DNA from 2 places in the Candidatus Syntrophocurvum alkaliphilum genome. Region 2 is predicted to be linked to the other one. Evidence: predicted binding sites of a transcription regulator. Region 2 holds the regulator's gene; the other holds the start of a gene.
The links. The regulator HrcA, encoded in region 2, represses chaperone genes, less so after heat shock. The targets are predictions, from matches to a motif close to TGTTAGCACTCNNNNNNNNNGAGTGCTAACA.

Region 1: groES (co-chaperone GroES) is a predicted target of HrcA. The motif match lies at 1,616-1,646, and genes of this name have one in related genera.

What each region holds. Positions count from the first base shown of each region.
Region 1 covers NZ_CP046457.1:163,797-167,228, reverse strand. Annotated here, with positions in the region: gene groL (chaperonin GroEL) at 1-1,273, opposite strand, end outside; gene groES (co-chaperone GroES) at 1,293-1,583, opposite strand; gene SYNTR_RS00810 (MogA/MoaB family molybdenum cofactor biosynthesis protein) at 1,777-2,274, opposite strand; gene SYNTR_RS00805 (MOSC domain-containing protein) at 2,274-2,714, opposite strand; gene moaC (cyclic pyranopterin monophosphate synthase MoaC) at 2,729-3,205, opposite strand; gene moaA (GTP 3',8-cyclase MoaA) at 3,209-3,432, opposite strand, start outside.
Region 2 covers NZ_CP046457.1:1,418,777-1,422,208, reverse strand. Annotated here, with positions in the region: gene hemW (radical SAM family heme chaperone HemW) at 1-900, shown strand, start outside; gene hrcA (heat-inducible transcriptional repressor HrcA) at 996-2,021, shown strand; gene grpE (nucleotide exchange factor GrpE) at 2,340-2,918, shown strand; gene dnaK (molecular chaperone DnaK) at 2,977-3,432, shown strand, end outside.

The DNA.
Region 1 (3,432 bases), 1.1 Mb from region 2:
CTGCTGATACAATATTTACTAGAGCAGTTCCACCACCAGCTACAATTCCTTCTTCAACAGCGGCTTGAGTAGCTGCTAAAGCATCCTCGATGCGATGTTTTCTTTCTTTTAATTCAGTTTCAGTTGCTGCACCTACTTGAATAACTGCTACCCCACCAGACAGTTTAGCCATTCTTTCTTGTAACTTTTCACGATCATATTCAGAATCTGTTGTTTCTATTTGATTCCTAATGTTGTCAATTCTAGCTTTAACATCATCTTCTGTGCCAGAACCGTCAATAATAATAGTTTCTTCTTTTTTAACTACTACTTGGCGAGCTCTACCTAATGATTCGATATCGACATTTTCCATTTTAATACCTAACTCTTCTGTTATTAGTTGTCCATTAGTAAGAGTTGCTATATCTTCTAGCATAGCTTTTCTTCTTTCACCAAATGCTGGAGCTTTAACCGCAACACAGTTAAAGGTTCCTCTTAGTTTATTAACTACTAAGGTAGCTAAAGCTTCACCTTCAATATCTTCTGTTATAATTAACAAAGGCTTTCCTGTTTGAACAACTTTTTCTAGCACAGGTAACACTTCGTTTATAGCAGCTATCTTTTTATCACTAATTAAAATATATGGTTCTTCTAATACAGCTTCCATTTTATCTGTATCAGTAATCATATAAGGTGAAATATATCCACGGTCAAAACTCATTCCTTCAACTACATCTAATGAAGTACCTACAGATTGTGATTCCTCAACTGTAATAACACCATCTCTTCCTACTTTTTCCATGGCATCGGATATTAATTGTCCGATTTCTTTGTCATCAGCTGAAATTGCTGCAACTTGAGCAATAGCTTCTTTAGTTTCAACCGGCTTGCTAACACCTTGAATTTTTGCAACTGCGGCTTCAACAGCTTTCTCAATTCCTCTGCGCATAATCATAGGATTTGCACCAGCAGCTACATTTTTTAGACCTTCTTTAATCATAGCTTGAGCTAAAACTGTAGCTGTAGTTGTTCCATCACCAGCTACATCATTTGTTTTAATAGCAACCTCTTTAACTAATTGGCAACCTAAGTTTTCCCATGGATCTTCTAAATCTATATCTCTAGCAATGGTAACACCATCATTTGTAATGGTAGGAGAACCAAACTTACGATCTAAAACAACATTCCTTCCTTTAGGACCTAATGTAACTTTAACTGTATCAGCTAAAGTATCAACACCTTTTTCTAACGATCTTCTTGCTTCTTCACTAAATTTAATTTCTTTGGGTGTCATTTTTATGTATCCTCCTTTACTAACTTAATTTTGCAAGTATATCTCTCTCTGAAAGAACTAAATAATCATCACCATCAACCTTAATTTCTGTGCCTGCAAACTTTGAAAAGATAACTTTATCACCAACAGATACTTCTAAAGCTATTCTTTCACCTTTTTCATTTAAAAATCCGGGACCTACTGCAAGAACTTCTGCTTCCTGTGGCCTTTCTTTTGCTGTATCTGGTACATACAGTCCACTTTTTGTTTTTTCTTCTGCCACTTCTACCACTTTAACTACTATGCGATCTGCTAAAGGTTGAATTTTCAAGGTTATACCCCCTTTAATTTATATTTCTTTTTTATTAGCACTCACTGTTGTTGAGTGCTAATATAATAATAATATTATTAGGCAATATAATGCAAGTATTCAAATTAAAATACTTGCTAAAATTTCCTTAATATTTTTGTTAAATATTATGTACCATCTATTTTCTCAATATACCTTAAAATTTCTTTTTTTTTTAATTAGATTCGCCACATTCAGTTGCTGAACCTTTTAAAATTTCTATACCATGACCTAAAGCAGGAAGTATTGCTTCTAGTGACTCTTTTACACCTTTAATACTACCTGGCAAATTAATTATTAGAGTACTTTTACGTATACCAGCAACTCCTCGTGATAACATTGCTTTTGGGGTTTTGCTTAACCCATAATAGCGTATCGCTTCTGCAATTCCCGGGGCATTTTTATCTAATACTGCAAGAGTAGCTTCTGGAGTTACATCACGCATAGAAAAACCAGTTCCTCCAGAAGTTAAAATAACGTCTAATCCAACTTCATCACTAAATTTTTTTAATCTATCACTAATAATATCTTGTTCATCCGGTATTATTTCATATTTTTCTATGGTGTAAATATTTTGTTGTTTTAAAATTTCAATTATTTCCTTGCCACTTAAATCTTCTCTTTCACCTTGTGACCCCTTGTCACTCATAACTAAGATTCCTACACGAAACATTACATCACCTCTACAATATTACCTGGTTTTATTTCTCCCCCTTTTAGCACTTTGCAAAATAATCCTTCATAAGGTAATAAGCTTACTCCAAAAGTCTTAGTAACTACACTAGGATGATCTTCTTTACCTATATGAACGATTTCTATAATAACTTGATTACCTATTTTTATTTTCTGGCCTGGTTTAATATTTTTTAAATCAATACCTTCAATTAATAAATTTTCAGCTAATTGACCTGGTCCAAGCTCTAAGTTATTATCTTGGCTTAATTTTTTCACACTAGCAGCATCCAAGCATGTAACTTGTCTATCCCAATCACCTGCATGTCCATCATTTTCTATTCCAAAGTTTTCTATTACTTTAGCTTCTTGAACAGGGTGTTTTAATTCTCCTCTTTTTTCACTTATACATATAGAATAAAGTGTTCCCTTTTGTGACATTTTCCTTCCCCCATTTAAAAATCTCTTTTTACATGTCCACTTTTTCCACCGATTTTTTCATTAAGCCTTATATCGGTAATTTCCATCCATCTATCAGTAGCTTTACACATATCATAGATAGTAATAGCTGCTATACTTACTGCTGTTATAGCTTCCATTTCCACCCCTGTTTTTCCTGTTGTTCTTACCTCAGCAAAAACAGATATCGTTGATTTGTCTTCATCAAAATCAAATGATATATCAACACCTGTTAACATTAAAGGATGACACATTGGCACTACATCGGGAGTTTTTTTGGCACCCATTATACCTGCGGTCTGTGCAACTGCCAACACATCACCCTTTTTAACTGCTCCTTCTTTAATAGCCTTTAAAGTTTCTGGTTGCATACAAACAACTGCTTGGGCATAAGCTACCCTATCTGAATCATTTTTATCAGTAACATCAACCATCCGTGCTCGTCCTTGTTCGTTTATATGAGTAAACTCCATTATTTAACCCCCAATTTGATACATTTTGCGGTTGTTTTCTGAACCCCAGCCAGAATTAAGTTGATGTTTTTCTGGTTTTAGATTTATAGCTCTTAAAAATAATTGCTTTAAATCTTCATCACTTACACCTGTACGTAGTGCTGATTTCAAATCGGTTTCCCTCTTATCATACAAGCACCCTCTTAGTTTTCCTTCAGCTGTCATTCTTAATCTGTTACATAAGCTAC
Region 2 (3,432 bases):
ATAAAAAACTATTACAAAGTAGATAGCAACTCAGAAATTACCATGGAGGCGAACCCTCAGAGCTTAGATTTGACTAAGTTAATAAGTATTAAACAAGCAGGAGTAAATCGTATATCATTAGGAGTGCAGAGTTTTTTTTCTAAAGAATTAGAGCTTTTGGGTAGAATTCATAGCACTAAAGACATTTATAATGTGGTAGAGAATCTGCATAAAACATTTGACAACTTTAACATAGATTTAATTTATGGATTACCCAACCAAAGTTTAAATGATTGGATAAAAAATTTAAAATTAGCTATAGATTGTAGCCCCAAGCATATATCCACTTATTTATTACAACTAGAGCCGAATACAGTTTTAGGAAAAAAAGTTGAAAAAAATGAACTACAATTACTAGATCAACTTTTTGAATCACAAATGTATTATAAATGCATAGAATATCTACAGAGCAATAGCTTCAAGCATTATGAAATATCAAATTTTGCTTGTAGTGGATTTGAAAGTAAACACAACCTAATTTATTGGGATGCTAGATACTATTTAGGATTTGGGGCTGGAGCTGTTAGTTTTATTGATAACAAAAGAATTATGAATGAAACTAACTATATAAATTATATAGATCAAGTCAACAAAACAGGTCGAAGCAAGGAACAAATATTAGAAACTATGACTGAGGACGAACTATTAGTAGATGCCATAATTTTAGGGTTAAGAAAAACAAAAGGAATTAATAGAAGTGACTTTTTAAATAGATTTAACCAAGATATATTGGTTAAATATAAAAAAATTATTGACAAATGTATTGAAAATAACTTGTTAAATTATAAGGATGGATATCTTTTTCTTACAAAAGAAGGGTATTTTCTTTCAAACTCCGTTTTTTGTCAATTTCTAGGTTGAAGAGAACTTGACAAAGAATTTTTCAGGTGATATTTTTTTATTAAACATACATTAGCACTCAACAGCAGAGAGTGCTAACAGAGTGGGTGGTTGGGATGATACTTGATGATAGGAAGAAATCCATACTAGAATCAATTATTAAAGATTATGTTAATACTGCAGAACCAGTTGGTTCACGAGCAATTAAAAAAAAGCATAATCTAAAAATTAGTGCGGCAACAGTTAGGAATGAAATGGCGGATTTAGAAGATATGGGTTACCTTGAACAACCACATACATCAGCTGGTAGGATTCCTTCTGAATTAGGTTTTAGATATTTTGTTGATTGTATGATGGAGAAGGAAACCCTTTGTAATGAAGAGATTGAGTTGCTGCATAAAGTATTAACTGAAAATATATATGAGTGGAATGAGGTAGTTCAAAAAGTTGGGCAATTTATATCTCAAATAACACGTTATACATCATTTATTATTGTACCTTCAGTAAAGTTTAGTAAATTTAAATTTTTACAATTAATGCCGCTAAGCAACGGTGAAGCTTTACTTTTAATAGTTACTGAAGCAGGACTTATTTTGCACAGAAAAATTGATGTGCCTGAATATATAGGTGCAGATGATTTGAAAATTATTGGGGAAGTATTTAGTCAAACTTTTAAAGGTAAAAGTTTAAATCAAATGAGTCGAAATGATATGCAAACGTTAAGAAATGAATTATTAAACCGAAGACAAGTTATAGATACGGCTCTAGAAGTATTAGATAACTTTTTAACAAATTCAGAAGAACAAAGGCTTATTGTAAGTGGCTCACTAAATATTTTAAATGAACCTGAATTTAAAGATATAGAAAAACTTAAACGTATGTTATCAATTTTAGATGAAGATGGTGGCTTAATAGAATCAATACCAAATGACGTTAATGACGAAGTCAATATAAAGATAGGCAAAGAAAATGAAATAGATGAAATTAAAGAGATGAGCCTAGTTTTTGCAGGATATAAAACTTCTAGTGAAATGGGGAAAATAGGACTTATAGGTCCTGTTCGTATGGAATACTGGAAAGCAGCAGGTACAATTGAATCAGTACGAGCCATTGTTGAACAGATTATAAAAGAGCGCTTTTAAATTCCATCTTTTTAGTGAAAAATTAAGTTTGATTCTTCTGCAAAAAGTAACTACAAAAATACTTAAGGCTGAGCTAACTTGTTTATCTAAGTCCCGAATAATAAATAAAATTTCATCTTAGATAATAAGTGCTAAGCCAAAACGAGATAAAGACCGATGAGTGGCGTGATAAACAAGTTAGCTCAGCCGATTCTATAGTCTAAGTTTAGCTTTTCGCAGTGAAACCAATCAATGATAGTAATAAAAAGGAGGTTGCTATAAGAAGTTTAATAAAAATAAATTCTAATAAGTATAACTAGATGTTTTAGGGGTGACACAATGGACGAAAAAAATTTAAAAGATAAAAATATGGACTTTTCTGGTACTAACCCAGAAGAAACGTACGAAGAAACCAAGGGAGATAATCATGAAAAAGATGAAAAGGAAATTGATGAAATAACAGTTGTTAAGCAAGAGTTAGAAAAAATGAAAGAACAATCTCAAAATAATTATGAATTGTATTTGAGAGCAGTAGCGGAAACGGAAAATATACGTAAAAGGACTCAAAAAGAAAGGGAAGAATATACCAAATTTGCTAGTTTGCCTTTTATTAAAAATTTATTACCTATTCTAGATGATTTAGAACGAGCTATTGCAATGTCTAAAAACACAAATGATTTGGATTCGTTAGTAAAAGGAGTAGAAATGACAGTTGGTAAAATAAACGAAATACTTAAAAATGAAGGAGTAGAAATTATTGAATCTGTAGGAGAGCCCTTCGATCCGGAAGTTCATCAGCCATTATTAGTTGAAGAGTCTGAGGAATATCCAGAGAATACTGTAATTGAAGAGATGCAAAAGGGCTACAAACTACATGATAGACTAATTCGACCAAGTTTAGTGAAAGTTAGCAAATAGATAAATTATGCGTATAACGCTTTAGTAATTATTTTTCATTATTGTGGAGGTGTTTTTAATGGGAAAAGTTGTGGGAATAGACTTAGGTACCACTAACTCAGTTATATCTGTTATGGAAGGAAAAGAAGCTGTTGTTATACCAAATGCTGAAGGGGAAAGAATAACTCCATCTGTGGTTGGTTTTTCTAAAGCAGGAGAAAGATTAGTTGGAAGGGTTGCTAGACGTCAAGCTATAACTAATCCAGACAGAACTGTATTATCAATTAAAAGAAGAATGGGTACTGATTATAAAGTTTCTATTGATGATAAGAGTTACAGTCCGCAAGAAATTTCTGCTATGGTTTTACAGAAGCTAAAAACAGATGCAGAAGCTTACTTAGGGCATAAGATAACCCAGGCTGTTATTACGGTGCCAGCCTATTTTACGGATTCTCAACGACAGGCTACTAAAGATGCTGGGAAAATCGCAGGATTAGAAGTTTTAAGAATAATAAATGAACCAACTGCAGCAGCA